Regions from separate parts of the Pseudoalteromonas sp. SCSIO 43095 genome, predicted to be linked through region 1. Evidence: predicted binding sites of a transcription regulator. Region 1 holds the regulator's gene; each other region holds the start of a gene.
The links. Region 1 encodes ArgR, which controls arginine synthesis, uptake and breakdown. Its sites were predicted from a motif close to ANTGAATANNTATTCANT; they were not measured.

Region 1 (10,691 bases):
GCAACTAAAATATTCTTCAATAGGGCGCGAAGTTTACGCTAATGCGTAAAAACTAGCAAGCCTCTTTTTGTAATTAAATGAATAAAAAGTAGCTGCATTGAGAGCAATTCAATATTTCCCCTATTTTATATTAAAATCCCCCTTTGCCAAGCGCTTTTTAACGGTTACAGAAAATAAATTAGCAATAGCAAAGCGAGCCTATGTAGTTCAATTAACCACCAAGGGTGATTCAAAATTAAACCAGGGTGTTTAATCAATTATTCACAAGGTTAATAGGTCATTTAACCTAATTAAGGGTGTTTTTTTAAGGAATCATCACAAAATATCGAGCTAATGCATTTTTTGTTGTACAATCTGCGCCGTTCACACATTAAAATTGGCTCGGAGATCAATGGATATAAAAGCTATCCAGGCGTTAATCGAAAGCGATATGAATGACGTCAATCAACTAATACATGCGCAAATGCGCTCAGATGTGGCGTTAGTTAATCAACTTGGTTTGTATATTGTTAACAGCGGTGGCAAACGTGTTCGCCCTATGTTGGCTATTTTGGCGGCTAAAGCGCTAGGTTACCAAGGCAAAGATCACATTACGCTAGCAACTATCATTGAATTTATTCATACCGCAACGCTTTTACATGATGATGTTGTAGATGAATCTAATTTGCGCCGTGGCACACCTACAGCAAATGCTGAGTTTGGTAATGCTGCTAGCGTACTGGTGGGTGATTTTATTTACACCCGCTCGTTTCAGCTAATGGTGGGTCTTGGTAAAATGCAAATAATGCAAGTACTGGCTGATGCAACCAACATTATTGCTGAAGGTGAAGTGCTACAATTAATGAACTGCAACGACCCTGATACCACTGAAGCCAGTTATATGCAGGTTATTTATTCTAAAACCGCCAAGCTATTTGAAGCAGCGACGGGCCTTGCGGCCATTATTACTGACCAAGACGATACTGTACTAGAGGCACTTAATTTGTATGGCATGCATTTAGGTACTGCTTTTCAGTTAGTGGATGATGTTTTAGATTACAACGCTGATGCCGACCAACTTGGTAAAAACATTGGCGATGATTTAGCTGAAGGTAAGCCGACGTTACCTCTTATATATGCAATGCAACACGGTAGTGAGCATCAAACACAGTTAATAAGAGACGCTATTGAGCACTGTAATGGTATGGAGCACCTTGACGAGATACTGGCTGCGCTCAAACATACCAATGCCCTTGAGTTCACAATGGAAAAAGCCGAGCAAGAAGCTAATAAAGCAATTGCCTGTTTAGATTGTTTAGCGGAGTCGAGTTACAAGCAAGCACTAATTAGCTTAGCTAGAATAGCGGTTGACCGCGACCACTAAGTAATACTGTGTAGATAATTCCGAGCAATAAAAAAGCCTGCAAACGCAGGCTTTTTTATTGGTTAATTTTGGCTATTACGCCATAAAATCAACACCTTCTTTGATATCTTTTTTCAGCGTTTCAAGCATGTCATTTTTAGCTTGCTCTTCAAATGCGCTTAAAGTGCCGTAAGAAAGAATTTCTTCTACGCCATTTTTGCCTAAACGTACTGGGTGTGCAAAGTACTCTGCATCGCCATTTTCAACAGCAACGTATGCATAATCTACAACGTCTTCACCTTGTAGGCCTTTAACTAGAGACATACAAAAACGTGCTGCTGCAGCACCCATAGATAATGTTGCAGAACCACCGCCCGCTTTAGCATTAACTACTTCAGTACCTGCATTTTGGATACGAGGAGTTAGTGTAGCCACTTCTTCATCAGTGAAAGTAACACCTTCAACTTGAGAAAGTAACGGTAGAATGGTTGTGCCTGAGTGGCCACCAATCACTGGTACTTTAACACTTGCTACGTCTACGCCTTTAAGTTCAGCAATAAACGCTTCAGAACGGATCACATCGAGTGTTGTAATACCAAATACACGCTTAGCATCGTAAGTACCTGCTTTTTTGAATACTTCAGCAACAATCGGTACAGTGCCGTTAACTGGATTAGTGATAATACCTACAAGCGCTTTAGGACAGTTAGCAACAATGCCTTCTGCTAATGTTTTAATGATACCTGCGTTAACATTAAATAAATCTGCACGATCCATACCTGGCTTACGCGGCATACCCGCTGGGATTAAAACAATATCACAACCTGTTAATGCTTTATCTAGTGCATCTGCACCAAAACCTTCAACTTTTACATCTGTTGGGATATGAGAAAGGTCAACAGCAACACCAGGAACTACTGGCGCAACATCATATAGTGATAATTCTGAACCAGCTGGTAAGCCTGTTTTTAATAATAAAGACAACGCTTGACCGATACCACCTGCAGCACCTAATACAGCAACTTTCATTGGAATTCTCCGTGATTTGAGGAAGGAAATATTTGTGGTTCATAAGATAAAGAAATTAGCGACTAAAAACAAATTTATCCTGCCTATTTTAACTATATTTTCGACCATAGTTGTAAACTTTGCTGTTTAAACGCAGCAAAACCTAAACAACTGCTGCATAAATATGCATTTTTGTGTAGAATTTGCAGTATCGACAACATAACTAACTAGACACTATGCAACCACAAGACAAACAAGAAGCATTGGTAAAAGCCTTTAAAGCACTTTTGAAAGAAGAAAATTTTGGCTCACAAGGCGAAATAGTCGACGCATTAAAAGAACAAGGCTTTGATAATATTAGCCAAAGTAAAGTGTCGCGGATGTTAAGTAAGTTTGGCGCGGTACGTACCCGCAATGCAAAACAAGAAATGGTGTACTGTTTACCTGCCGAAATGGGTGTACCAACCGCTAAAAGCCCGTTACGCCAGTTAGTTATTGACATTATGCATAACGAAATGATGATTATTATTCGCACCAGCCCAGGCGCTGCGCAGCTAATTGCCCGTTTACTTGACTCATTAGGTAAAGCAGATGGCGTATTAGGAACAATTGCCGGCGATGACACTATTTTTATTGCGCCAGCGAAAGTATCAGAAATAGACCTCACATTAGAGCGTGTGCGTATTTTGTTTGATACGGTTTAAACACGTTTGGTTATCATTGTTACGGCTATGCTAATACGTAGCCGTTACTGGCTTGTTTTATAACTGCTTTAAAAATCGCACTGAGGGTGCAAAAAACGCAGAGCCCATATCTGCTTGAGTAAAATCAAGCCAATGATCGTAATGCTCCCCCTGCCCTAAACGGCTGTTGAGCACTTTCTCGAATGCATCCCCTTTAGCCGAGCACATAATCATTAACATTCCCTGCTCATACACGTCGCCATAAGGCATACTTTGATTTAGTAATAATGCTTGCCCCTGTTCATCTTTTAATTCACTTCGGGTCGCATGGCTGCTTTCAAGTGCGGGGCTTATTAGGGTATTGTCGAGACGAGTACGCCCCATTATTTGTTCTTGTTCTTGCAACGACAAGTGCTGCCATAACGTTAAGTCATGCTTATAGCGCTGAACATGAATATAGCTGCCTTGATCTTCAAAGCTATCGGGCTTATTAACGAGGGCCGTTACCCGTTTTTGACGACCATGCGGAGTATCGCCCGCATAAATAAAACCATTAAAATCACGGCCATCTAAAAAACGAAAATTTCGAATTTGCTCCACCAGCTCAACATCAGGGTTGAAAAGTTTTAATATTTGCAATGCAAACAGGTGGTTTACATCTTCTCTGTCTGAGCGGATTTGCACAAATAAATCGCATGGCCTTGCACTCATCACAAAATCGCTATGGGTAATATTAGGAAAGCCTCGCAGCTCACTTGGCATATAATCAGGCAGAATGTGTGGCCAATATTGCGCGCCAATGGCGACCATACAAGAAAGCATAGATTCAGAGAACTGATCACTAAACTCATCTTCAATATCGCTCACTTTTTTAAGCTTAGCGCGAAGTAGTTCGTCGTGACCATCAAGTACATTAAAAAATAAGTGCAAACCGTGTAAGTTTGCTTCAGCACAAATCCCTGATTGCGCTTGCGCCATTGTTATTCCTTACTTTTTAGAGCAAAACACAGCGATTAATTACGATTCAAAAAAATTCACCGTGTGCGGTTTTATTTTTATTATAACCTGTTCATTAATTTCAAATGACTGGCCATACTGGGCTGCAACTTCTATTTCTTGTTCAGCAATAACCACAGTGTATACATAAGCAGAGCCAATAAAGCGACTACTTAATATACTAACCCGCTCACATTGCTGTTGCGTATCGTTATTACTAACAAGTTCAAGTTGATGCGGACGCACATAAATAACGCCCTTATTGGCCACGCCATGCTGCTGTGGCTGTATTGATTCAACCACCCCAAACTGCGTTTGATATTCAGTGGCGGTTAATGCGGTGGCGCTTAAGTATATGCCCTGACCCAGAAACTCTGCAACCTCCTTTGAACGTGGTTTAGCAAAAAGCTGTTCTGGCGTACCTTGCTGTGCAATTTTACCTTGGTGCATAACCGCAAGTGTATCTGAAAAAGCAAACGCCTCTTCTTTTGAGTGAGTAACAAACACAGCCGATACTTGCTGCGCCTTAATAATGCGCCTAATGTCGGCAATTAACTCAAATCGTACTTGGGTATCAATATTAGAAAATGGCTCGTCAAGTAACAGTAAGCTAGGTTTATAAGCTAATGCGCGCGCAATCGCTACTCGTTGTTGTTGCCCACCAGAGAGTTGATGAGGGTACCTATCGGCGCAGCCCACCAAATGTACCAGCTTTAGCATTTCACTAACGCGTGCTTGTTTGTCTGCTTTGCTCATGCCGCTTAGCCCAAACGCAATATTATTAGCCACCGTTAAATGCGGAAATAACGCATAGTCTTGAAACATCATGCCAATATTACGATGCTCAGGTGAAACAAACGTATTAGCATCACTGACTAGCTTACCATCAATAAATACTTGCCCTTGTTTGGCTTCAATTAATCCTGCAATGGCTTTTAGTGTGGTGGTTTTACCGCAGCCACTAGCTCCGAGTAAACACACTATTTCGTCTTTACCTAAGGTTAAATCTAAATTATCTATCACCTTAGTCCCGTTATATGCATAGCTCACGCCTTGTAAAATCAAACTACTCATTTAGCTACGCTGCTCCATTGAACGGTTAATAAAATATAACGGAATAAACCCCACCACCACAATAAACAAAGCCGATATAGAGGCCAGCTCTAATTGTTCATCGCTTACATACTGAAACACATGAGTTGCTAAGCTTTCAAAATCAAAAGGCCTTAACAACAAAGCTGCGGGTAGCTCTTTCATACACTCGATAAAGACCAATAAACCGGCGGTTAATAAGCCTCGGCGTAATAAAGGTAAGTGCACTAAGCGTAATGTGCGCCCTTGGCTTTTTCCCATTGACTGGCTTGCCATATCAAGGGAGGGACTAATGCGTGAAAAGCTCGACTCAATAGCTCCGTGTGCAACGGCGTAAAACCGCACTATATAAGCAAAAATAATAGTGAGTAAGCTGCCAGTAAGTAATAAGCCAATATCTAAATCATAAGGAGCTAAAGTGCGGTTAATAGTATTTTCTAATAGGGTGAGTGGCAACAATACCGCTATCGCTAATACTGTGCCGGGTAACGCATAGCCCGTACTGGCCAAACGCCCGGGTACTAATGGATTTTTTTGTTTAGCAATGCGCTGATAAAACACCACTAAAACACTCAGTATAATAGTCACCACACTGACTACAGCCGCCACTTTTAAACTTTGCCATGCATAGCTAAAAAACTCACTATTCCACGCTTGATCAAAATACATCACTGCATATTTGAGCAATACAACCATCGGAATAATAAACGAAATAATTAAAATAAAGCTACAAAACCCAGTTGCTAGCCACGCAGACTTGCCTTTGAGGATATAAAGCGCTTCACTGTTCACGCTCGATTGACGCTCAAACACCGCTTGGTTACGACGGCTAAAACGCTCGGTGATCAATGCTAAGAACAGCAGTAGTAACATCACCCCTGAAATTTTTGCTGCTGCAGTTAATGAATAATAGCCAAACCAGGTATCGTATACGGCGGTGGTTAATGTACTGACAGCAAAATAGCTTACGGTGGCAAAATCAGCCATGGTTTCCATGCTGATCAAAGCAAGGGCCGCTACAATGGCACCACGGGATAATACAAGGCTGACTTTAAAAAAGCTTTTCCATGCATTTAGCCCCATTAACTGACTGGCTTGGACTAACTTAAAAGATTGTTCTCGCAGTGCAGTTTTAAAAATTAAATATAAATACGGGTAGAGTACCAGCGCAATCATAACAATAGCCCCTGGTAAGGTGCGTATATCAAAAAACCAGTAGTCACTTGGCGACTGCCAACCAAACCACTCTCTTAGAGTTATTTGTACCGGCCCCGCATAGTCGAGTAAATCAGTGTACACATAAGCAATAATATAAGTAGGCATGGCAAGAGGCAGCATCAATGCCCATTCAAACTGTTGTTTGCCAGGAAAACGACAATAAGCGGTGAGCCAACCCAGTGGTAACGCAATAAAACAGCTAAGCAGCCCTACACCTAAAACCAGTAATACGGTATTACTTATATAGTCCCACAGTACGGTATTCCACAGGTGGGTAAATACCTCTGAGTCGCCTTGTAAAGATTCTAATAGTAGGAAAAACAACGGGGTCGACAGCAATAACCCCGTCGACCACGCAATAAGCTGCCATTTCGACAGCTGAAATTTATAAGTCATTAAAGATCGAACTTCACCTCATCAATTAGCTTAAGGGCTAACGGACGATATTTGCTAATTTCATCAAGCGGTAAGCTGTCTTCCTTAAAGCTTCCCCATGATGCAACCAAACTAGAAAGTTTTACACCTGGCTTAACCGGATACTCCATATTGAGCGAGGCATACATATTTTGCGCCTTATTGTCGGTCATATACTCTATGAGTTTCAAGGCATTTTCAGGGTTTTTAGCATGCTTAGTAATAACTGCACCCGATACATTTATATGTGAGCCTCGGTCAGTTTGATTTGGAAAGTTAATATGAACGGCTTCAGCCCATGGTTTTTGTGCTTCGTCTTGCAGCATTTTTCCCAAGTAATAACTATTACCTAAGGCTAAATTACATAAACCTTCTTTAACCGCTTTAACTTGCGCTCGATCGTTACCTTGAGGTTTACGCGCTAAATTAGCTTTTACACCCTCAAGCCATGTTTTCGTCTGTGCTTCACCATGATGAGCAATCATAGAAGCTACAAGGCCTAAGTTATATGGGTGTTTGCCAGAGCGAGTACAAATTTGTCCTTTGTATTGCGGCTCAGCAAGCGCTTCGTAGGTAAGGTTAGGCAATGCGCCTAAACGCTCTTTTGAAGAGTAAACATTACGCACGCGCTTAGTGAGCGCCACCCACTGGCCATCGCCATCACGAAATGCCGCTGGGACATTATTATTAACCTGCTTGCTTTCGATGGTTTGCGTAAGATTTAGCTCTTCTAATTGAATTAAGGCACTAAAGTTTGAGGTTAAAACTAAGTCGGCTTTGCTGTGTTTACCTTCACGCTTAACACGTTCTATTAAGCCTTTTTTAGCAAACACCACATTGGTTTTAATGCCCGTTTGCTGTGTAAAATCGTCTAAAATAGGTTTAATTAAAAAAGGTTGTCGAAATGAGTAAATATTCACAACATCAGTTGCAACAGCCGGTGCTGAGGCAATTAATCCAACAACAAACGCGAGTGTTTTTTTCATATTGTCTTACCTAACTAATAATTATTATCATTAATTTTACCGCGATGTACTAAAAAGTGCACACTTTATATAATCGCTTCGTGATAAATACACCCAAAAAAGAAAACCCCTGTAAGACATCTCTTACGCTTATGACAGCTAATGAGTAAAAACACTCTGTATAACACCACAAAAACATAACAAGTCATTGTATTTTATATAATTTAAAAATATTTCATTTGTAAGAACCTAAACCATAAGCGGTTTTATCCTACATTTACTGCAAATCACTCTCTATAATTAACCCATAAATAAGCAACGACGCTTACCGAGTAAATGGAAACGGACTAACTACTCGAATTCCAAGGTTTGGTTTTTAGGATAACAGGGATTTAAGGACAGGCTCAGGATGAGTATCGCAATGGATTGTTGCATAAGGGATAGCATCCGGATGATGCGTAATGGATAACAACACGGAAAAGTTGTTGCTAAAGGATAGGGAATAAGACGGACAGGCCATTAAGGCAACACAACGGAATGGTAGCAAAAGGAATGCACTCGGATGTGCAATAAGGATAGGTAATAGATTTTACCGTACAGGATGTTTCAAGGATTTAGGGAGACAGGCTCGGATAGCCTATATTACATAGAACTAGAAAGTAATATTGTAATAACACGGAACGTAAAAATTGGAGTTGATTAGGTTCAATTGCAGGATGCAACAAAGTTAGAAGATTCCGCAAGCGCGACTAGAGATGGTTCGCGCTTTTCTTTTGCCTGAAAATCAACGCTCAGCCAAGATTATATACATTCAAACTATGAACAAGCATTAAACTCAGTTTTTTGAATGTTCGTGCCCTGCTTTTTATTCCGGCCTGCCTTTGTTGCGCTTACCGAGTAAATAGGCGTCGCGAAATTTGATAAAATGCTGCTCTAATTTAGTACTTGCATCAACCTCACCAGCCAATGCCAATACCATAATAGCCACTTCTGCCGTACCTAACTGGTGAGCATGGGGTGCTACACGTAATCGGTAATCTGAGAGCTTTTGTGCGGTAATAGAAAGCACGGGCAAATTATCTAGATAAGGACTCTTACGAATCATTTTTTTAGCTTCACGCCATGTACCATCTAAGAATATAAATAAAGGCGTTTTACCTGCAACAGGCTCTACTTGCGTTACTACTCTATCTGCTTCAACATCTTCTGCCGGAAAAATCACAAAAGGCTGATATTTATCATTATTCAATAGTGTTAATAAAGCAGGATCTGGGGAGGTTCTATCCCAACGAAACGCATAATTGTCAGGGACTATTTCAGCAATTAAACGCCCTGTATTAGACGGTTTAAAACTTTCATTATGATACATCAGTAAACATACCGCAGCGTTGCAGCTTGCGTACTCAGCGCCCTCACAAATACAGTAATGCTTGGCAATTAAGCATTGCTCACAGCGGTCCATCTTACCGCCTCGGGCATTAAACTCGCGTCGAGATTCACTTATTTGCTGGGCACGTAATGCTAAAACTGAATTTTTGAAACCTTGAGTCACTATGGCTTATTACCTATAAATTGATGGCTGCGCATTGTAGCTAAAATAAAAGAAAATAGATATCTGCGGGCAACGGGCAACGGGCAGATAGTAAAATAAAACACGGGGCTCTTTGCAAGCATAATTTTTATATTGTAGGCGTGAACTAACCTCGCACAGGTTTAATTTTGAGGTTTTAAGCTCGTTGCTCGACACTCGCAGATCGACATACTTCAACCTTTTTGCACCATAAAGACGCTGCGCTATACAAGTAGCCTTTTGCTAAACGCTGAGGCTATAAAAACAAAAAACCCAAGCCGAGGCTTAGGTTTTTTATCACGATTAACTAGAAGAAATTACTTCTTCTTTTTAACTGCTTTTTTGTTTGGTAAATCAGTGATTGAACCTTCAAAAATTTCAGCTGCAAGGCCGATTGATTCGTTCAATGTTGGGTGAGCATGAATTGTTAGCGCTAAGTCTTCACCATCTGCACCCATTTCAATACCTAAACCGATTTCGCCCAGCATTTCGCCTGCGTTAATACCAATCATAGCACCACCGATAATACGGCCGCTTTCTTTATCAAAAATAAGCTTAGTAGAACCTTCAGTACGTGAAGAGGCAATTGCACGACCCGATGCAGCCCAAGGGAATACAGCTGTTTCAATGCTTAAACCTTGCTCTTTCGCTTCTTTTTCAGTTACACCCGCCCATGCAATTTCAGGGTCAGTGTAAGCAATTGAAGGAATACATTTAGGATCAAAGTAATGTTTTTGACCAGAGATAACTTCAGCAGCAACATGACCTTCATGAACCGCTTTATGCGCAAGCATAGGCTGACCCACTAAGTCACCAATTGCAAAAATATGTTCTACGTTAGTACGTAATTGCTTATCAACGTTAATAAAACCACGCTCATCAACATTCACACCCGCTTTATCAGCGTCTAACATGTTACCATTTGGTGTACGACCTACAGCAACAAGTACTTTGTCGTAACGTACTGGCTCTGCTGGTGCATTTTTGCCTTCAAAAGTAACATATAATCCGTCGTCTTTTGCTTCAACGCCAGTGACTTTAGTTGAAAGCATCACGTTAAACTTGTCTTTAACATGCTTTTGGTAAATTTTAATGATGTCTTTATCAGCAGCAGGAACAAGCTGGTCTGCAAATTCTACAACGTCAATTGCAGAACCTAGTGCACGGTAAACCGTACCCATTTCTAGACCGATAATACCACCACCTAAAACAAGTAGTTTTTCAGGAACATCTTTAAGTTCTAGCGCGCCCGTTGAATCAATAACACGATCATCTTCTGGGATGAAAGGTAAGTTTACAGGTTTAGAACCCGCAGCAATAATTGCGTTATCAAAGGTAATGGTTGTTTTACCGTCAGCGCCTTCAACATCTAAAGTGTTGCTACCAGTAAATTTACCGTAACC
Region 2 (10,691 bases), 150 kb from region 1:
GCCTATAATTGGCTGAATCGATGCAGGATGGCGAAGTAGCCATGTCAATACAATAGCTTCTGCACTTGTGCCATATAAAACAGCAAGCTTACTAACTAAAATACTCGTGTTTACATCCGCTTGTGACGCTTTTGACAGGTCACCGCCTGAGTATAAACCTTGGCACAAACTGCCCCAACTCTGAATTTGAATGTCATGCTCACGACAATACTCAACACACCCTGGGGTAAAGTTAATATCTTTGCCATCGGCATTACCCACATAAATGCCCTCATCAACCCACTGATGTTTTTGTAAACTGGCCTCTATTTGATTTGCCACAATTGGCATATCTAAAGCGCGCTGCAAAAACCTTATTTGATGTTGAGACATATTTGAAACTGCAAAATGACGCACTTTGCCACTTTCTTTTAAACAGCTAAATATTTGCGCAACTTCCTCCACCTCCATTAATGGATCGGGGCGATGCAACATAAGCACATCTAAGTAGTCGGTATTTAATCGTTTAAGTGAGCCCTCAACAGAACGCTCAATCCAATCAGCAGAAAAATCATAACGCTGCGGGTTTTTCTCATCAGCAAAGCGAATACCACACTTAGACTGAATATACATTTGTTCTCTAAGCTCAGGACGCTCAGCCAACGCTTTACCAAAAACGTGCTCAGCTTTGCCTAAAGTATAAATATCAGCATGATCAAAAAAGTTAATCCCGCTTTCCAATGCTGCGTCTATGCATGAATGGGCTTGCTTTAAGTGCCCACTGTTAATGGCGTCTTTATTCCAAGCACCTCCTAAACCCATACAACCAAATACAAGCTTACTAACCTTGGGTAAATATTTTGCCAGCGGTGTGTGTAACATTTGACAGCCCTTTAAAAAAATGAAGAGTGATTACTTTAAACAAAAAATCCTATACAAGAAACCGCTTAATCTAAAACATTAAATTTTAGGCAAAAAAAAGCGCAGTAAACTGCGCTAATGGTTGGATTAAATATTACTAGCCAACAAGTGCTAATAAAATACCTGCAGCAACAGCACTTCCCAGTACGCCAGCTACATTAGGCCCCATGGCATGCATCAGTAAAAAGTTGTGCGGGTTATTTTCAAGACCGACTTTATTAACTACACGAGCCGCCATAGGAACAGCCGATACACCCGCTGCACCAATTAATGGATTAATTGGGGTTTTTGATATTTTATTTAAGCCTTTTGCCATAAATACACCTGAGGCCGTACCAATAGCAAACGCCATTGCGCCCAGTACTAAAATACCAATGGTTTCCACTGTTAAGAACTGCTCGGCAGCAAGCTTAGAGCCTACCGCTAGTCCTAGAAATATGGTGGTTATATTAATAATTTCGTTTTGAGCACTGTTACTTAGCCTATCGACCACACCCGACTCACGCATTAAGTTACCTAAACAAAACATACCAACCAGTGGAATGGCGGCTGGTAAAAAGAGCGCAGTTAAAGTAAGTACCATCAGCGGAAAAATAATTTTTTCCTTTTTTGATACTTTACGCAGTTCTGGCATTTGAATTTTACGCTCTTCAGGCGTTGTAAACGCACGCATGATAGGCGGCTGAATAATAGGAACCAACGCCATGTATGAGTACGCAGCCACGGCTATAGCGCCTAATAAATCAGGCGCCAGTTTTGACGCTAAAAAGATAGCGGTTGGCCCATCAGCGCCACCAATAATGGCAATTGCTGACGCATCTTGTAAACTAAACTCAAACCCTGGGATAAAGTTAAGTAAAATAGCCCCAAATAAGGTAGCAAAAATACCAAACTGCGCCGCAGCACCTAATAACAACATACGCGGGTTGGCAATTAACGCACTAAAGTCAGTGAGCGCGCCCACTCCCATAAATATTAATAACGGAAAAATTCCGGTATCAATACCTACATAGTAAACATAATAAAGTAAGCCACCAGGGTCAGATAAACCTGCCACAGGAATATTAGTTAAAATAGCACCAAAACCAATGGGCAGTAATAGTAGCGGCTCAAAGTTTTTAACTATAGCTAAAAATAATAACAAACAACCAACGGCAATCATGATCAGCCCAGGAAATGTAAAGTTAGCAATGCCTGTGGCATGCCAGAGGTTTAAAATACCATCCATCCTCTAATTACTCCTTAAGCTAATGCAATCATTGCATCGCCGGTTGACACTGAATCACCTTCAGAGACAAGCACGTCTGCAATTGTACCGGTATGCATGGCGCGTACTTCGGTTTCCATTTTCATGGCTTCCATAATAATCACCACATCGCCTTCATTTACTACCTGACCTGGCTTTACTTTAATTTTAAAGATATTACCGGCAAGTGGCGCATTAAGAGTTTCACCTGAAGCAACTGATGCCGACTGCGGAATATGCTCTGAGTCTTTTAGCGTCACCTCTTTAAGCTCACCGCCTTGAGCAACCACGACATCGTATACTTTGCCATCTACTTTAACGCTGTATTGCTCAGCCTTAACGCCTTTATTGTTTGCCGCTGATTTTTCAGGTGCTTTATTTGAGCTATCATCAGCGCTGGGAACAGGTTCAAATGCGTCAGGGTTATTACGGTTTTTAATAAACTTCAAACCAATTTGTGGGAATAAGGCATACGTGAGCACATCATCAATTTGCTCATCAGCAAGCGTTAAGCCTTGCTCTTGCGCAAGTTTACTTAATTCAGCCTCAAGCGTTTCAAGTTCAGGTTTAATAATATCTGCAGGGCGACAGGTAATTGCTTCGCTGCCATCAAGTACACGCTCTTGTAGCTCTTTATTCATAGGAGCAGGTGTTGAACCATACTCACCTTTTAATACGCCAGCGGTTTCTTTGGTGATGGTTTTATAGCGCTCGCCAGTAAGCACATTAAGTACTGCCTGAGTACCAACAATTTGCGAGGTCGGTGTAACTAATGGAATAAAGCCCAAATCCTCACGCACCCGTGGAATTTCAAGTAATACTTCGTTTAGTTTATCAGCAGCGCCTTGCTCTTTAAGTTGATTTTCCATGTTAGTTAACATACCACCTGGCACTTGGGCTAATAAAATTCGGCCATCAACACCTTTTAAACTGCCTTCAAACGCAGCGTACTTTTTACGTACGTCTCTAAAGTAAGCTGCAATTTCTTCAAGGTGGTTTAAATCAAGCCCAGTATCACGCTCAGTACCTTCCACGATTGCAGCAATTGTTTCAGTTGCTGAATGACCATAAGTCATACTCATAGACGATACAGCCGTATCGAGCATATCAATACCGGCATCAATCGCTTTTTGATACGTTGCGGTACTTAAACCCGTTGTTGCATGACATTGCATAGCAATAGGAATTGAAACTGTTTCTTTTAAGCCTTTAATCAGTTTTTCTGCATCATAAGGCTTAAGCAATCCCGCCATATCTTTAATACAAATTGAATGACAACCTAATTCTTCAAGCTGCTTAGCAAGTGTTAGCCACATATCCAATGTGTGTACTGGGCTTACCGTGTAAGAAATCGTACCTTGGGCATGCGCGCCTACCTTAACCGCCGCTTTTATAGCAGTTTCTAAGTTACGTACATCATTCATGGCATCAAAAATGCGAAATACGTCTACGCCATTTTTGTGCGCGCGCTCAACAAACTTTTCAACAACGTCATCAGCATAATGGCGATACCCCAATAAGTTTTGACCGCGAAGTAACATTTGCTGGGGTGTATTTGGCATCGCCTTTTTAAGCGCGCGAATACGCTCCCAAGGATCTTCGCCTAAATAACGAATACATGAGTCAAAGGTAGCCCCACCCCAAGACTCTATAGACCAATAACCTGCGTCATCAATTTTTTTTGCAATAGGTAACATGTCGTCTAATCGCATGCGGGTAGCTAAAAGCGACTGATGGGCGTCTCGAAGTACGAGTTCTGTTATTTTTAATTTAGCCATTGGTATGCTCCTCTAATTATTATTTGTTTTGTACTGAGCAATGGCAGCACTAATTGCAGCGATGTGCTCATTTGGCACACCTTGAGATTTAAAAGATGGTGTTCTCTGTGATACTTCAAGTTCTGGCTGAGAAAATTTGCTAGCCAGCTTAGACATAACTGTCACTGCACCAATCAATAAAGAAAGAAATACAAACACACCCACCATACCGGTTAGCATTAAATTGCCTGCAGTTGTAAGCAAAGCCCCTATATCCATAATTCTCCCCTGTTCAAAACTGAATACATAAAAAGTCAGTTTATTTAAATAAATATTCACTAATAGTAACAAAAACTACTCTTTTGTCTACACATTGTAAATTGGTAAAACCAATTAATCTAAAAGTAACATATCACCAATAAGGTTAACACCACCTAAAATAGCTTATTTAACCTATATATATAGATGGTAAAAATGTTCGTTATAAATAAAGAATATATAAAAACCCTAATATTCTGTAAAAACACATAAAAATATACCAAATGAGCTAATCCACTAAAAACTGCCAAAGCAAATGCTAATTGGTCTTACCAAAATAACGACTGTAAAAACTATTTATTATCTCATCAGACACCACTGTGAATAAGTTACAGATAAAACCGTAAAAATTACCAACCTAATATAAAGCTAAACTCAAAAATATAAGTTAAACCATTGATTTGAAACAAAATAAAATGCTGGCATATTACTCGCTTATATAAAAACAACACTTTAACACTTAGATAAATCAAGGAGATGACAATGTTACGCTGGACAATTACATTTTTGGTGATCGCACTAATCGCAGCCGTTTTAGGATTTGGTGGTATTGCAGGAGCCGCAGCAGGAATTGCTAAGATCATATTTTTTATCTTTATAGTTTTACTGGTTATTTCACTTGTCTCTGGCGCTTTACGTGGTAAAAGCCCCAAGTAGATAAGAAACAACGAACTTTTTAAATTTATATACAAGGAATTACATTATGAAATCATCAACACTTAAAGCAGCAGCTATTGGCCTATTCGCAAGTGCATTTATTATGGGTTGTGAAGACAATCATGCAGAAGAAGCCGGTGAACGCATCGACGAAGCCGTGACAGATGTTCAAAATAAAGTAGAAGATGCCTGTGAAGAAGTAAAAGAAGGAGTCAACGCTGAAGAAACAAATTGCTAATTCAGCCCCCTTTTTAAAAAGCGACCATTTGGTCGCTTTTTTTGTGTTTAGTATTAGTTGCCAAGTTGCTACCCATTAATTACAAACTCTGAACTATTAATTCTTTTTAAGCTGCGCATTTGCCACATAGCTTGCTAAAATGATAAAAAATAGCTTTTAAGTATAGATGCATGGTATTTACGACAACCTATAAACTCGATAAACCTTACTTTTATGAATGCTTCGACCAATCGCTGCCTTATAGTAAACGCGCGCAACCTAAATATTTTTTATTAGCACTGCTTGTTGTATTGGGATTATTTGGTATTTATGGTTTAGGAGATCATTACCTAGGTACATTTTTGCTTATGTTAGCTTTACTTGAGTGCATCGCCTTTTACTATCGCCGCCCATGGTGGGTTACCAGGCAAATGCTAAGCAGAGCGTCTGGTTCTGAAGTCACTCTCACCTTCGACGAAGACGGAATAAAATCAACCAATCATTACAAAAATTACCAGTTAGCTTGGCACGACATTAACGAAATTATTACTACAGATTGTGGACTATTGTTAAAAAGTAAAAGCGGTATGCAATACATTTCTAAGGCAATACTCGACGAAGAAACGATTGATTTTATAAACAAAAAAGCCACTCAGTGAGTGGCTTTTACAAATGTCATAGTTATATTAACTAGCACATTTTATACTATGTTGATTAAGCATTGCCCGGATTAGGGTTAGACTTTTCAGCTTGTATGCGCATGTAAATTTCTTCACGATGAACTGATACGTCTTTAGGTGCGTTAACACCGATACGAACTTGATTTCCTTTAACACCCAGAACAGTAACGGTTACTTCGTCACCAATCATCAGGGTCTCGCCTACTCTACGAGTTAGTATTAGCATTCTCTTGCTCCCATGTTCCAATAAAATTATAAGATTCCGAACAAACATTTTAATTAAAATTAGACTAAAAAGTAAGTAAAAACCCTCAATCTATTCATTTTCTGTTAAAAATGTCTTATGTAATGCACGAACAGCCAGCTCGAGGTATTTTTCATCTATTAAAACTGAAATTTTGATCTCTGAGGTGGCAACAAACATCACATCAATGTTTTCTTGTGCCAACGAATCAAAAAATAAGCTCGCTACCCCGGAATGAGATTTCATCCCCATACCCACCGCTGACACTTTCGCCACATTGGTCGATCCGTCAATTGCCTGTGCATCAAATTGCTGTTGCTCAGCCGTTAACAAATCAAGTGCGTTTAAGTAATCATTTAAATGCACAGTAAAAACATAGTCGACTTTTTCAACTTTATGATTAATTTGATTAATCATATCTATTTCGATGCCATTATCAGCAAAAAGTTTCAAAACTTTTGCAAGATGTTTGGTGCCTTGCGGCATTCCATGCACCTTAATTAAGCACTCATCTCGATTAAATGCAATACCCGATACGACATTGCTTGTCACGTCGCACTCCTCAAAACTAATTAACGTGCCTTCATCGGGTTTAAAGCTAGATAACACCCGCAGAGGAACATTGTGTTTACCAGCAGATTCTACAGAGCGAATATGTAACACTTTAGCGCCTAAACTTGCCAGCTCAAGCATTTCGGCAAAGGTGACATGACTTAAACGTCGTGCGTTAGGTTCCACACGCGGGTCTGTAGTATATACGCCATCAACATCGGTATAGATCTGACACTCATCGGCTTTTATTGCACCCGCTATTTCAACCGCAGAGGTATCGGTACCACCACGCCCAAGTGTGGTCACATTACCCTCAATATCGCGCCCCTGAAAGCCGGCAATAATAGCAATGCGGTTGTGTTCAAGCTCATGTTTTAAACGCGTTGCAGCCACGTCTTCTACACGGGCTTTACCGAACATGTTATCGGTTAATATATTCACCTGATCGGCTAACAAGCTTACCGCAGAATGACCGCGTTTAATAATCGCCATCGCTAATAAAGCTATAGAGACTTGTTCACCGGTACTCAGTAATACATCGAGTTCACGACTACTCGGGCGAGAGTCGATTTGTTTGGCAAGATTAATTAAGCGATTGGTTTCTCCCGACATTGCCGAAAGCACCACAACCACTTGGTGGCCTTGTTGCTTAGTTTTAACAACAAGGTCGGCGACCGCTTCAATACGCTCTATTGAGCCTACCGAAGTGCCGCCAAATTTTTGAACTATAAGTGCCACTTAAGCTTAAGTACGCTCAGTTAACCAAGCTGTTACGCTATCAAGTGCTGCTGTTAAATTTTGTGGCTCAGAACCACCCGCTTGCGCCATATCTGGACGACCGCCGCCTTTACCACCGACTTGGCCTGCCATGTGATTAACTAACTCACCCGCTTTTACTTTGCCAGCTAAGTCTTTAGTTACACCCGCAATTAGGCTTACTTTGTCGCCGCTGGCAACACCTAAGGCAATAACACCTGAGCCAATTTTATTTTTAAGGTCGTCAACCATACCGCGAAGCGCTTTTGATTCTGTGCCCTCAACGTTGGCCACTAACAATTTAACCCCGTTAATTTCAACCACTGAATCAAGTAACGATGCACCTGCCGCACTGGCTAGTTTATCGTTAAGCTGGGCAACTTGTTTTTCAAGCCCTTTCGACTTTTCAAGCAAGGCAGTTACTTTTTCAAGCACTGACGTATTGTCACCTTTTACAAGCGCTGCAACATCAGCTAATTGTTGCTCTTGCTCGCTTACATAAGCAATTGCCTCTGCACCTGTTACCGCTTCAATACGACGAACACCGGCAGCAATACCGCTTTCAGATACAATTTTGAATAAACCAATATCACCCGCACGCTCTACGTGTGTACCACCACAAAGCTCAATTGAGTAATCACCTATGGTTACTACACGTACTTCGTCATCGTACTTTTCGCCAAACAATGCCATAGCACCTTTTGCTTTAGCATCATCAATTGCCATTAGCTCAGTATTAAGTGCAAAGTTACGACGAATTTGGTCATTTACTACACGTTCAATTTCGCGCAGTTCTTGTTTGGTCACAGCTTCAAAATGAGAGAAGTCAAAACGCAGACGATCTGGCTGCACAAGTGAGCCTTTTTGCGATACGTGCTCACCTAAAAGCTGACGCAGTGCTTCATGCAAAATATGTGTAGCGGTGTGGTTTTTCTTAATGCTTTCACGACGCGCATCGTCAATGGTCGCATCCACTTTATCGTTAACGCCAATACGTCCTTGAACTGTTCCATGATGAGCAAAAGCATTACCCAATTTAGTGGTATTCGTTACATTAAACTCACCACCGGCAACAGTAATTGTTCCGCTATCACCAATTTGGCCGCCTGATTCAGCGTAAAACGGAGTACGGTCTAAAACAATAATACCTTGCTGACCATCTTCTAATAACGATACCGATTCGCCACCGGCAAAAATTTCTACCACAGTGCCACGGTAATGATTACTATCATAGCCTTTAAAATCAGTGTGCTTATCTGATTTTAATTGTTCATTATAATCTGCACCAAATTTGCCTGCTTGCTGTGCTGTTTTACGTTGCACTGCCATACATGCTTCAAAACCTTGATGGTCAATGGTCATTTGGCGCTCTCGCGCTACATCGGCTGTTAAATCGGCAGGGAAACCATAGGTATCGTAAAGTTTAAATACTAAGTCACCTGGGATCACATCCCCGGTTAAATCACTCAAGCTTTCTTCTAAAATAGCTAAACCACGCTCAAGCGTTTTACCAAACTGCTCTTCTTCAATACGCAGTACTTTTTCAATAATTTCTTGTTGCTTAGCAAGTTCTGGGTACGCTTGACCCATTTGCTCAATAAGTGCAGCAACCAATTTATAGAAAAACGCGCCTTTAGCACCTAACTTATTACCGTGACGTACTGCACGACGAATAATACGACGCAATACATAACCACGGCCTTCATTTGATGGCATAACCCCATCTGAAATTAAAAACGCACACGAACGAATATGATCGGCTACCACGCGAAGCGATTTATCATCCATATCTTGTGCATTAGTAACGCTTGCTGCGGCCGCAATTAAGCCTTGGAATAAGTCGATTTCGTAGTTTGAATGCACACCTTGTAAAATAGCTGAAATACGCTCAAGGCCCATACCAGTATCAACAGATTGCTTAGGAAGTGGCAGCATAGTTCCGTCGCTTTGACGGTTGTATTGCATAAATACTAAGTTCCAAATTTCAATGAAACGGTCACCATCTTCTTCAGGTGTGCCAGGAGGACCGCCCCAAATATGCTCGCCATGATCATAAAATATTTCAGAACATGGACCACAAGGACCGGTATCACCCATAGACCAAAAGTTATCGCTCGTTGCAATACGAATAATACGATCTTCAGGTAAGCCTATATCGTTAGCCCAGTAGCCAAAGGCTTCTTCGTCATCATGATAAATAGTTACTAACAGCTTTTCTTTTGGTAGTTTTACAACCTCAGTTAAAAACTCCCACGCAAATTTAATTGCATCTTGCTTAAAGTAATCACCAAAGCTGAAATTACCTAGCATTTCAAAAAAGGTATGATGACGTGCTGTGTAACCTACGTTTTCTAAATCGTTATGTTTACCACCAGCGCGCACACAACGCTGCGAACTAGTTGCGCGTGTGTAAGGGCGGCTTTCAGCGCCTAAAAATACATCTTTAAATTGCACCATACCGGCATTATTAAATAACAACGTGGCATCGTTACCCGGTATAAGCGAACTAGAAGGAACAACTTGGTGTTGCTTGCTGGCAAAAAAGTCTAAAAACTGTTGCCTAATTTGTGCGGTAGTCATGTGCTGCATGTGAAAGTCTCACCTGTATTTACTGTGCTTGCATTGCAAAATTTATTTGATCATAGCTAAATCCTCGATACATTAAGTAGCGCACGCGCTTAGCTTTTTCTTTGTACTCGAGGTTTGCCGGTGTCGTTGAATATTTTTTGTTGTACGCTTCCTGCGCGAGCTCAAACCAATCTATTTCCAGCTCTTCAACCACTGTTTCAAGCAGTGCTCTATCAATCCCTTTACTCATGGCCTCACTTTGAATTCGCTTTAAGCCATGGCATTTAAATATGTGCTTTCTTACAAACCCTTCACAGTAACGCTGCTCGTTAATAAAATTGTGCTTTTCGCACCAATCAAGCAGGTTTTCTATGAACTCGTCGGTTGCTTCTCTTTGCTGTAACTTTTGGGTTAACTCACGGCGCGAATACTCTTGCCTTCCTAGTAACCAAAGCACATAGTTTTTTAACTTTTGTTTTAACGTATCATCCATTAAGCGTCAAAGCGTCCGCTTTGCTCGCTACTTAAAGGCTTAATGTTACTGTCATCACTTGGTGGCACAACGGGCATAAAAATAGCCTGATAAGAAACAAAGAAACTAATGTAGCAAATTGGCATTAAAATCAACAGCGGTAGTAGCGATAAGAACATCGACACCACAATTAATAATGCGCAAATAATACCATAAACACTCAATGGTAAAATATTATAATAAAACACCATAAACGAACTTTTTAAGGCATTTAAAATACGTTGCTCTTTATTAAAATAAACCAGCGGTACTGCGTAGGCAAAC
Region 3 (10,691 bases), 350 kb from region 1:
AAGCCCTTGCTCATCAAAACCGATGGAGCTGACTATAGGTAAACGCCCGCCACTGAGTAATTCATTAATAATAGAATCATTATTACTATGGCATTGACCTACTTGCCCTAGCGCTTTTAATTTTTGTGATGCTGTTATTCCTGCTTCATATAAACTCAAGCCAACAGGTTTGTGCCCAGCAGTCATTGCTTGCGCCATTAATTGTTTGTTTGCTGCTCCCGCTAATGCTCCTACAATATAAGGCATCTGTTCTTTAGGGCTGATTCGCAAACCTTGGTGTTTAGCACTGGCAAAACCGGCTTCTGCTAGCCAATGGTCAACTAATGAGCCACCGCCATGAACAATGACAAATTGTGCATCATGTTGTTCATTAAGAACCTCAAAAAGCGCTTTAGCGGCATTTTCAGTATTGAGTACTGCGCCACCGAGTTTAATAACCCACGTTTTACTGCTCATTTAAACGCTCCTACTAGACCTGTAGTGTGAGGCAAGCCCATTGACAAATTAATACATTGCAGAGCCTGACCAGCCGCCCCTTTTAGTAAATTGTCAATCGCTGCCATCACTATTAATTGTGAGTCTTGCTGCTGCCACGCAATATCTACATAAGGTTGTTTGGCCACCCCTTTAATCGAGGGGATTTTGCTGCCAAGCAAACGAATTAATGGCTCATCCGCTAATACTTGATACGCTTTAGTTACTTGCTCACTAGTCACACCCGGTTTTAGCTGTACATAAATGGTTTCTAAAATACCGCGAGGAAAATTACCTAAATGAGGGGTAAATAATACGTTATGACCAAGATGCTGCTGTATTTCAGGCCCATGACGATGGTTAAACAAACCATAGGTTGCAAGTGATACCTCACAAAAATGCGTGCCAATATTTGCTTTACGACCAGCCCCAGTTACTCCCGATACAGCATTAATAATAATCCGCTCGTCACTAAGTAACCCAGCTTGCTGAAGAGGCTTTAATGCGTTTAATGCGGCAGTTGGGTAGCAGCCAGCTACAGCAACTAACTGCGCCTTTGCAATGGCCTCACTATTCCACTCTGCAAGGCCATATGCAGCTTCTTTGAGGAGCTCTGGATGCTGGTGTTCAAAACCATAATAAGTGACGTAATCTTCATTACTTTCAAGACGGTAACCACCAGAGAGGTCAAATACCTTTTTGCCCATCGCTAAAAACTGAGGGGCTAAATCAACACTTACTTTATGGTCAGTGCATAAACACACATAGTCTGCTGAATGAGCTATATCACTCAATGCACTCTCATTAAGTGGTTGCAAAGGTAAGTCAAGTAACCCTAAGTGCTCAGGGTATAATTCACTGAGCAGTTTATGTTTATCAAAGCTTTGCGCTGATACATAACATGCTGATAATGTTAATGCTGGATGTTTGGCAATTAAGCTAGCCAATTCTGCCCCGCTGTAACCGCTGGCACCTATAATTACTACGTTCATTATTTACTCTTTATCTAAAATTAGTGACTACATTCCATGTTATTTACTTACACTAGGTTGCAACCTAGCTAAACTGATTAAATTAATGAGTGATAACTATCGTCGTATTATTTTCATGGCGTAACTTTAATATATTTATGCTTAAAAAGTGAATTGATATTCATCATAAATACTTTTATATTGTTATGCAATTAAATTGAATACTTATTTTGGATTTTTTTATGTCTCTGCCGTCATTTATCTCGATGTATCAGCAATTGATTGCTGCCCCCTCAATTAGCGCTATTGAAGAGCATTTGTGTATGAGCAATAAAAGCGTTATTGAACTACTCGCTCAGTGGTGTGAAAGCTTAGGTTTTACCTGTGAAATAATAGAGTTAGAAGGTGGTAAAGGCCGCTACAACTTATTAGCAAAACGCGGACAAGGCGATGGCGGGTTAATGCTTGCGGGGCACACCGATACAGTGCCATTTGATGATAGCCGCTGGAATCAAAACCCATTTAAATTAACTGAACTTGATAACAAATTATATGGTTTAGGCAGTATTGATATGAAAGGCTTTTTTGCTTTTGTACTGCAAGCTATTAGTGAGCTTGATGAAAAGCAACAAACTCAACCTATTTTAATATTAGCGACCGCCGATGAAGAAACCACTATGGCTGGCGCACAGCAAATTTGTAAGCACCCAAATTTAAAGCCAAGTCGCTGTATTATTGGTGAGCCAACAGATATGACCCCCGTATTTACCCATAAAGGTCATATGAGTACAGCAATCAGAGTCGTTGGTCGCTCAGGACATAGCTCTGATCCCGAACGGGGTCTTAATGCCATCGAAGTAATGCATAAAGTGATTACAAAATTACTGATCTTAAAAGAACAACTCAAGAATAAATATTCAATAAACCACTTTGAAATTCCTTATCCAACACTCAACTTAGGCAATATTCATGGGGGTGACAATGCCAACCGAATTTGTGGCTGCTGTGAAATGCACATTGATATGCGCCCTCTTCCAGGTTTAAGCGTGCAAGAGCTTCAAGCACTGGTACTTGATGCAACTTACGATATAAACCAGCAATACCCTAACTCTGTGAGCGTAATTGATTTGCATGAGCCAATTCCAGCATTTACGGGAAGCACAGATAGCGCGTTAGTCAAATTAGCCGAAAATATAGCAGGGCAAAAAGCAGTGGCTGTTAACTACTGTACCGAAGCGCCATTTATACAGCAACTCGGTTGTGAAACCATCGTAATGGGACCAGGCTCTATTAACCAAGCGCATCAGCCCGATGAGTTTTTAGCAATGGAAAAAATCAAACCTTCTCAACAAATTATCAGCAACCTTATAAAGGCGAGTTGCTTTTAATCAGCAACAAAAAAGACGCTTAATCGCGTCTTTTTTATAGCATTTATGGTTACATATATTTTCGTAAATACTTTTTAAATACAGGGTCGGTTTGAGCTAGTTCTTTCTGCTCTTCTAATATCTCTTTTAATATTGCACCTGATGTAAGCGGATTCGCAAGTACCACTCTAAATACCACGGTTGGTTGGTTATCATATTGAACTGGCGTTAAACGTGTACGCGATACAAACGATCGACCTGATTCACGCTGACGTTTTTGCATGCTTGCAGTAAAACGATTAAGCGCGGCAAAAATGTCTAAACGGGTTTGTGCATCAGCTTGGGCTATCGCGTGTTTAATTTGTTTTGGTACATAGCGATAGGTCAGTAAGCAAAGTTCTGGCTCTGATATTAACTCAAAATCTTCATCTGCATTTATCAAATCAGCAAAGTAACGGGCTTTTTTAATACTGCGATCGATAAGCATTTCATAGCCTTTACGACCAATAACACGTAAGCAAGCATGCACTAACATCGCCATTCCAGGGCGACTCCCCTCAAGCGTATGGCTACCTAAGTCTTTAGAGCCTTTACGTAAAATATATTCAGCATGATGCTCTATGGCATCGGTAGCAGCAGGGTCTTTAAACAAGACTAAACCGGCCCCCATCGGCACATACATTTGCTTATGCGCATCAATGGTGATTGAATCTGCATGCTCAATACCTTTTAATAAATGCCTATGGGTATTAGACAGTAAGGTGGCTCCCCCCCATGCCGCATCAACATGAAAGTGACAATTAATTTCTTGTGCTAAATTAGCCATGTCTTCAAGTGGGTCAATATTACCGGTTTCTGTGGTTCCTGCGACCCCAACAATTGCCATCACTTTAATGCCTTGCGCTTCAAGCTCTAGCGCTTTTTCTCGCATAGCATCTACATCTACTTTATTATCAGCCGATGTTTTAATACCAATTAAATTCTCACGGCCAATACCTAGTAAATCTACCGATTTGCCTAACGAGTAATGACCTCGCTCAGAGATTAAAACCGCCAGTCCTTTGTAACCATAGTGAAGCATTCCTGCAACTAAACCTTGTGCAGCAATACCTTTAAAGTTGCCATTCGCTTTTAATAAGCGGTTGCGGGCTATCCAAAGTGCAGTAATATTCGCCACGGTGCCGCCAGAGCAAAATGCCCCTAACGAAGTTTTTGCACTGTGCATCCATTTAGAATAAAAACCATCACTTTGGCCATAAGCTAAATGATGCATCATCCCTAAAACTTGACGTTCTAATGGGGTAAACGCTTTCGAGGTTTCAATTTTTACTAGGTTTTGATTTAACCCAACCATTAATTTCGATAACGGTAGTAAAAAATGAGGCAGAGCCGATGTCATATGGCCAATAAAGCTTGGCGCTGCGGTATGAACAGAATGAGCAACCAGCTGCTCCATAATATCTTGAGCATAGCAAGACACAAACGTCGGTTCTTCAGGGATTGCCGCCGATTGAAAATCTTTTTCTATTTCATGTAATGGTTTTTCAATTGCCGCGATATTTTCGTTTAAGAAACCTGCTAAATTACTCGAAATTTCAAGCTCTATTTTGCTCAAAGTTGAGTCTGGCGCCTCTGGAACGGTGAATATCCGTTTAAGGCTTTCTTTAGAGGCGACGGCACAACGCTTTTGATCCATCTTCATACCTAGTGTGTGACTAAAACACCTGTTAGTTTGTAAAACACGCTAATATAAGTTGTTTTTAAGTAACGGCATTTCTAAAAAATTGCGCTAACTTTACTGCAATATGACAAAAATGTCTCGTTTTAAGCCATAAAAGACAATACTAAATAGGTAACATTTCACTATTTTTTAAATTTAGTACAAAGGGTAATTAAAATATTGGGCATTTATAATTTTTAAGTATAATAAAATCAACAAAAATAAGGATAATACATGCTCAAAGGAAATCTAAAATTAACACGGTTGGCACTTGGGACCGTCTTTTTTTTGGTCAGCTTAATCATTTATGGTTACTACACTTACTCTGCCATTCAAAGTGATGTAATGCGCAGCATTGACAATCGCTTAATAAATGCCGCCACCAGCGTAAAGTATATTTTAGGTAGTGATTACCACGACAAAACACCGCAAGAAATCAGCTTTGCAAGCTATCAAAATAAGGCCGAGCAACTTTCTGCTTTAGCCAATGATTTAAATATAAATTCTTTATATTCAATGATATTAATTGATGAAAATATTTATTTTACTGCCTCCAGTTACACCCAAGATGATCAAAATAACGGTAAAGTCACCCAGTATTTAGATCTTTACCCTGAAGCGACGCCAATTAATATGGCGGCATTTTTATCAACGGCCCCTATTTTTGAAGTGTCAACGGCGCATCGAGGTCCTTCTAAAACGGTGTATATTCCTCATATAGCAAAAAATGGCAGAACCTATTTAACTGCAGCTGATATTAGCGTCGATAAAATCAATACGGCTTTAATAACACGTTTGAATCAAGCCCTGCTTCATTTTAGTTGCGTACTATTCATATTGTTACTGGTTTATATTCTTTATTGTTTTGGGGTACGCCGCTCACTAATGAGGGATCATACTACGGGGTTTGAAAATCATATTGCCTTGGAAAAGCAGCTAAAAAAAAGTAATGAGCATCATCTACAAATCGCGATTATTTTGGTTAACGAAATTGATAATATCAGTCGCTTTTTTGGCACAAAAACAGCCGATGAAGTGATGAAAAAACTACTCAGTCACTTTAAGCAGCAAAACCGTCTGCAATCACGTATTTATCGTATTGCGACCAACAAGCTGGCCATTTTAACCAGTAAAGAAACACCTTTTGATGAGCTTTACAGCATTATTCAATCCCATAATAAAAATACACCTTTTATTACAGACCCATTTATTTATATTACGCTCAACGCTGGAGTGGCAAGAGGGAATAAGTCATTACTGCTTAAGAATGCCCACATTGCTTTGCTGCAATCAAGGCAAGGCGTTCAACCAATAGTTAACTACTCAGAAGCGATTAACGACGCTAAATCTCTGTATTTATACAATGTAGAAATAGCAAAAGAAATTTGTGAAGCATTTGATGCCCATCGCGTTGTTCCTTATTTTCAACCTGTTATAGATACCAATACCAATGCCATTATTAGGTATGACTGCTCACCAAGAATAGTGACCTCACATGGGGAGATTTTAACCCCTGATACCTTTTCTAATGCAGTAAATAGGCTGCGTATGGATGGGGTGTTAACACGTACCTTATTTACTCAATGCATTTCGCGCTTTCGCAAATCAGCAATCAGCTGGGGGTTAACTGTGTGCGCTGAAAATATTGCAGATCCCACTATTTATGATCACATAGCGTATGAGCTTCATCGCTACCCCAACCCTGAAAACATTACTATTTCAATATTGGAGTCGCAGGTCATTACACACTACTATGAAATAAAATCATTTATTGCGATGGTGAAAAGTAAAGGGGCAAAAATAGTGATGCATTGTTGGGGTAATGAGTTTATTAATACGCTCAATACGTTAAAGATTGAGGTAGATGGCATTAAACTCGATGGTGCGATCACCAAGCAGCTGGTGAATGATGAAAATACGTCGCTATTTATTGCCTATATTGCTGATATAGCCCAGCAGCTTGAACTTGAATTGGTTGTTGAAGCGGTAGAAAATAACACGGTTGCCGAACTACTTAATAAACTAAATGTGACGCTGATGCAAGGTAGTTACCTTGGTAAACCAACGCCACATGTGACTCACTTTAAACAGCAATTAGCTATTTAAGATTTATAACAAGCCGGTGGCTTTGCTGGCCACTGGCCCAGTACTTACGTTCAAAAGGAGTAATTGCTTCGTCTGACTCAAACAATCCGGTTTGACATGGATGCCCCGCTAATTCAAGCGCTCTGGCAAACTCTTTAACATAAATATCCCAATTACTGCGCACCTCAAGTAAACCGCCTAACTTTACAATAAATGGGAATATAGCCGCCCCATGCCAGCGCCTCTGTATGTGTTTAGACTTAGGCCAAGGGTTAGGGTAAAGCAAATAGTGATGCGTAGGCTGCCAATTAGCAGCCACCGCTAAACGCCAAAAGTCATTTAAGTCAGCTTGCACTAAAATGTATTGACCACTTTCACTTTGTTTATATTCAACATCATGCTTATCAAGTCGGTGAGATGACTTATCAATGCCTATGACTAACGCTTCAGGATGACGTTTTGCTAAATTAGCGGTGCTCTCCCCGACCCCACAACAGGAGTCTAAAATAAGCGGCCCATTAAAGGCTTGCACTTTAGCATTAACTTCATCAAATGCGGTTTGCGTATGCGTTGCAATTGGCTTTTTAAACTCAGCCTGTAAGTGTTTATTAACTATTTCATCAAGCTTTTCATGAAGTCCCGCTTGATTAGATACAATACTACGTGAATTTGCATCGCTCATTAGTGTCTTAGCCCCACACCTTTTTTAATTAGCGTCAGTGCTAAAGTAAATAGGACGCTGATAAACACCAACAACACACCCATTGCGACCGATAAATCTACATCCGAAACACCTAAAAACCCATATCTAAATGCGTTAACCATATAAATAATTGGGTTTATTTGCGACACCATTTGCCAAAAATCAGGCAGTAAAGTGATTGAATAAAACACCCCGCCTAAATAGGTCAACGGCGTTAAAATAAAGGTCGGGATAATACTTATGTCATCAAAGCTGTTTGCATAAATAGCGTTAATTAACCCGCCTAAGGCAAACACCGCCGAGGTAAGAATAACAGTGGCTATAATCACAAAAATATTATGTATTTGTATATCTACAAAAAATAAAGAAACGCACGTTACGATAAAACCAACCATAATGCCACGGGTCATACCTCCGCCCATATAACCCAGTACAATGATGTAATTAGGCACAGGTGCAACTAATAACTCTTCAATACTTTTTTGAAACTTAGTTGAGTAAAAGCTCGAAGCCACATTCGAGTAAGAGTTTGTTATAACTGACATCATAATAAGGCCAGGAACAATAAACTCCATGTAACTAAAGCCGCCCATATCGCCAATACGCGAGCCTATTAAATTCCCAAAAATAACAAAATATAAACTCATAGTAATCGCTGGCGGCACTAAGGTTTGCACCCAAATACGCAAAAAGCGAATACACTCTTTAATCCAAATACTTTTTAAGGCTACGCCATATTTAAACATTTATTCGCCCCGCCCTTGCTCTAATAAACCTACAAATAATTCTTCTAATCGATTCGCTTTATTACGCATGCTTAGCACAGTATTACCTTGTTCGGTTAACGCGCTAAATACAGCATTGAGCCCTTGTGATTTAGCCACCTCAACTTCAATGGTGTGATCATCAGTCATGGTGAAATTATACCCTTCAAGCGCCACCGGATTGGTAGGCTGTTTTAAATCCAATACAAAGGTTTCTTTGTCTAATTTAGCTAACAAGGCTTTTATGGTGGTATTTTCAACTATGCGACCGGTATCAATTATAGCGATGTTTTTACACAGTAATTCGGCTTCTTCAAGGTAGTGAGTGGTTAAAATAATGGTCACACCTTGTTCGTTAATTTGCCTTAAAAAGTCCCACATTGATCGGCGAAGCTCTATATCAACCCCCGCTGTTGGCTCATCTAAAATAAGTAATTTGGGCTCATGCATTAAGGCGCGTGCAATCATTAAACGGCGTTTCATACCACCAGACAAGGTACGCGCTTGCTTATCTTTTTTCTCGATTAATCCAAGCTGCGCTAAGTATTTATCTGCACGTTTATGTGCTTCGCCGCGAGGAACACCATAATAACCTGCTTGATTAACGAGTATTTGGCTTAGGGTTTCAAACTGGCTAAAGTTAAACTCTTGCGGCACTAAACCTAAATTGGCTTTCGCCGCTTCTAGGTCGGTATCAATATTGTGGCCAAATACTTCAACTTTGCCTTTGGTCTTATTTACCAGTGAAGAAATTACCCCAATAGTGGTTGATTTACCCGCCCCATTCGGGCCCAGTAATGCAAAAAAGTCACCTTCGTGAACTTGTAAATCAACCCCTTTAACTGCCTCTACCCCATTTTTGTAAACCTTGGTAAGGCCTTCAATATTTAAAGCAATATTTTGCTTATTCATTTTTTACCCTCACCATAACCCCAACGCTTTGTGAGGTTATGTTCAATATTTAAATGATCTAAAATTCGCGCCACCATAAAGTCAACCAAGTCTTCTATGCTTTGTGGTTGATGATAAAACCCAGGTGCTGCAGGCATAATTGTTACACCTAAACGCGATAATTTAAGCATGTTTTCTAAATGAATTTCGCTAAATGGCGTTTCGCGTGGCACTAAAATAAGCTGGCCTCGCTCCTTTATCACCACATCGGCGGCGCGCTCTAATAAATTATCTGATGCGCCGACTGCAATCGCAGACACAGATCCTGCGCTACATGGACATACTATCATTTTTTTCGGTGCTGCTGAGCCCGAAGCCACAGGACTAAACCAGTTATCTTTGCCAAATACCTTTAATTGCTCAGGCTTGGCGTTATATAACAGGCTTAATTGCTCTGTGGCCTTGTCTTCATTTGCTGATAGTTTAACATTTGATTCGGTATCAAAGACTACCCGCGCGGCACTTGAAATAAGCACATACACTTGAAACTGCTGCTCAAGCAACACTTCTAGCAACCTCAATCCATATGGAGCGCCTGATGCACCACTAAATGCTAAGGTGATTTTATCTTTAAATTGCACATTATTCTCCGCTGTATTTATCGGCCAAGCCATCAACAAGTTGTTGATGAAGGCCATTAAAACCACCATTACTCATAATTAAAACATGTTGATTTGGCTCAATACTTTCAAGCACTGTTTCGATAATGGCGATTGTAGAATCAAAACACTGCATACCGGCTTTTTCTGCTTGCTCCTTGAGCGACCAGCTTAAGTTTTCTGGTTCAAACAGTAGCACCTCATCCGCATCGCGTAATGAATCTAGCAATGTAAATTGATGAACTCCCATTTTCATGGTGTTAGAACGCGGCTCTAAAATCGCAATAATTTTGTCATTGCCCACTTTGGCGCGCAGCCCCGCAAGCGTTGTTTGTATCGCGGTAGGATGATGGGCAAAATCATCATACACTTTAATGTTATTTATATCCGCTTTAAGCTCCATACGCCTTTTTGGGCTGATAAATTCGCCTAAAGCCGCAATACTGTGCTCAATAGCAATTCCTACATGGCGCGCAGCGGCAATGGCCATCATGGCATTTTTAACGTTATGCTCACCAATTGCCTGCCAGTTAACTACACCTTGCAGTTGCGTGTTTAATAACACATTAAATTGAGAACCATCCGCTTTAAGTAGCTGATAATCCCAATCATCGCCTAATGTTTCACTCTCGCTCCACAGCCCTTTTGCTATAACATCGCTCAGAGCCTCATCATCTTTTGGCCACAATACTTTCCCGCTTTGCGGTAGTGTACGTATCAAATGGTGAAATTGTTTTTTAATCGCATTTAAATCTTCAAAAATATCAGCATGATCAAATTCTAAATTATTTAAAATCAGTGTACGCGGCAGGTAATGAACAAACTTACTGCGTTTATCAAAAAATGCAGTGTCGTATTCATCGGCTTCTATTACAAAAAATGGCGTTTCACCGACTCGAGCAGACAGGCCAAAATTTTGCACAATACCACCAATTAAAAACCCTGGCTTTAAGCCCGCATATTCTAATATCCATGCAAGCATACTTGCAGTGGTTGTTTTTCCATGAGTACCTGCTACAGCGAGTACCCAAGAGTCTTGTAATAAGTTATGTTTTAG

Region 2: LOC50_RS10885 (OadG family protein) is a predicted target of ArgR. The motif match lies at 4,226-4,243, and genes of this name have one in related genera.
Region 3: argC (N-acetyl-gamma-glutamyl-phosphate reductase) is a predicted target of ArgR. The motif match lies at 1,614-1,631, and genes of this name have one in related genera.

What each region holds. Positions count from the first base shown of each region.
Region 1 is NZ_CP087995.1:2,459,932-2,470,622, forward strand. It holds gene ispB (octaprenyl diphosphate synthase) at 392-1,363, shown strand; gene mdh (malate dehydrogenase) at 1,439-2,371, opposite strand; gene argR (transcriptional regulator ArgR) at 2,587-3,054, shown strand; gene LOC50_RS11600 (Dyp-type peroxidase) at 3,112-4,011, opposite strand; gene LOC50_RS11605 (ABC transporter ATP-binding protein) at 4,051-5,103, opposite strand; gene LOC50_RS11610 (ABC transporter permease) at 5,104-6,735, opposite strand; gene LOC50_RS11615 (Fe(3+) ABC transporter substrate-binding protein) at 6,735-7,739, opposite strand; gene LOC50_RS11620 (tRNA-uridine aminocarboxypropyltransferase) at 8,584-9,270, opposite strand; gene lpdA (dihydrolipoyl dehydrogenase) at 9,606-10,691, opposite strand, start outside.
Region 2 is NZ_CP087995.1:2,310,265-2,320,955, forward strand. It holds gene LOC50_RS10870 (aldo/keto reductase) at 1-861, opposite strand, end outside; gene LOC50_RS10875 (sodium ion-translocating decarboxylase subunit beta) at 998-2,128, opposite strand; gene oadA (sodium-extruding oxaloacetate decarboxylase subunit alpha) at 2,143-3,924, opposite strand; gene LOC50_RS10885 (OadG family protein) at 3,937-4,182, opposite strand; gene LOC50_RS10890 (DUF1328 family protein) at 4,705-4,878, shown strand; gene LOC50_RS10895 (hypothetical protein) at 4,925-5,116, shown strand; gene LOC50_RS10900 (YcxB family protein) at 5,287-5,754, shown strand; gene csrA (carbon storage regulator CsrA) at 5,810-6,001, opposite strand; gene LOC50_RS10910 (aspartate kinase) at 6,092-7,309, opposite strand; gene alaS (alanine--tRNA ligase) at 7,316-9,916, opposite strand; gene LOC50_RS10920 (regulatory protein RecX) at 9,936-10,388, opposite strand; gene LOC50_RS10925 (BPSS1780 family membrane protein) at 10,388-10,691, opposite strand, start outside.
Region 3 is NZ_CP087995.1:2,107,126-2,117,816, forward strand. It holds gene argB (acetylglutamate kinase) at 1-456, opposite strand, end outside; gene argC (N-acetyl-gamma-glutamyl-phosphate reductase) at 453-1,466, opposite strand; gene argE (acetylornithine deacetylase) at 1,688-2,833, shown strand; gene panP (pyridoxal-dependent aspartate 1-decarboxylase PanP) at 2,883-4,508, opposite strand; gene LOC50_RS09975 (EAL domain-containing protein) at 4,767-6,638, shown strand; gene trmB (tRNA (guanine(46)-N(7))-methyltransferase TrmB) at 6,631-7,299, opposite strand; gene LOC50_RS09985 (ABC transporter permease) at 7,299-8,066, opposite strand; gene LOC50_RS09990 (ABC transporter ATP-binding protein) at 8,067-8,996, opposite strand; gene LOC50_RS09995 (flavin prenyltransferase UbiX) at 8,993-9,616, opposite strand; gene mpl (UDP-N-acetylmuramate:L-alanyl-gamma-D-glutamyl-meso-diaminopimelate ligase) at 9,618-10,691, opposite strand, start outside.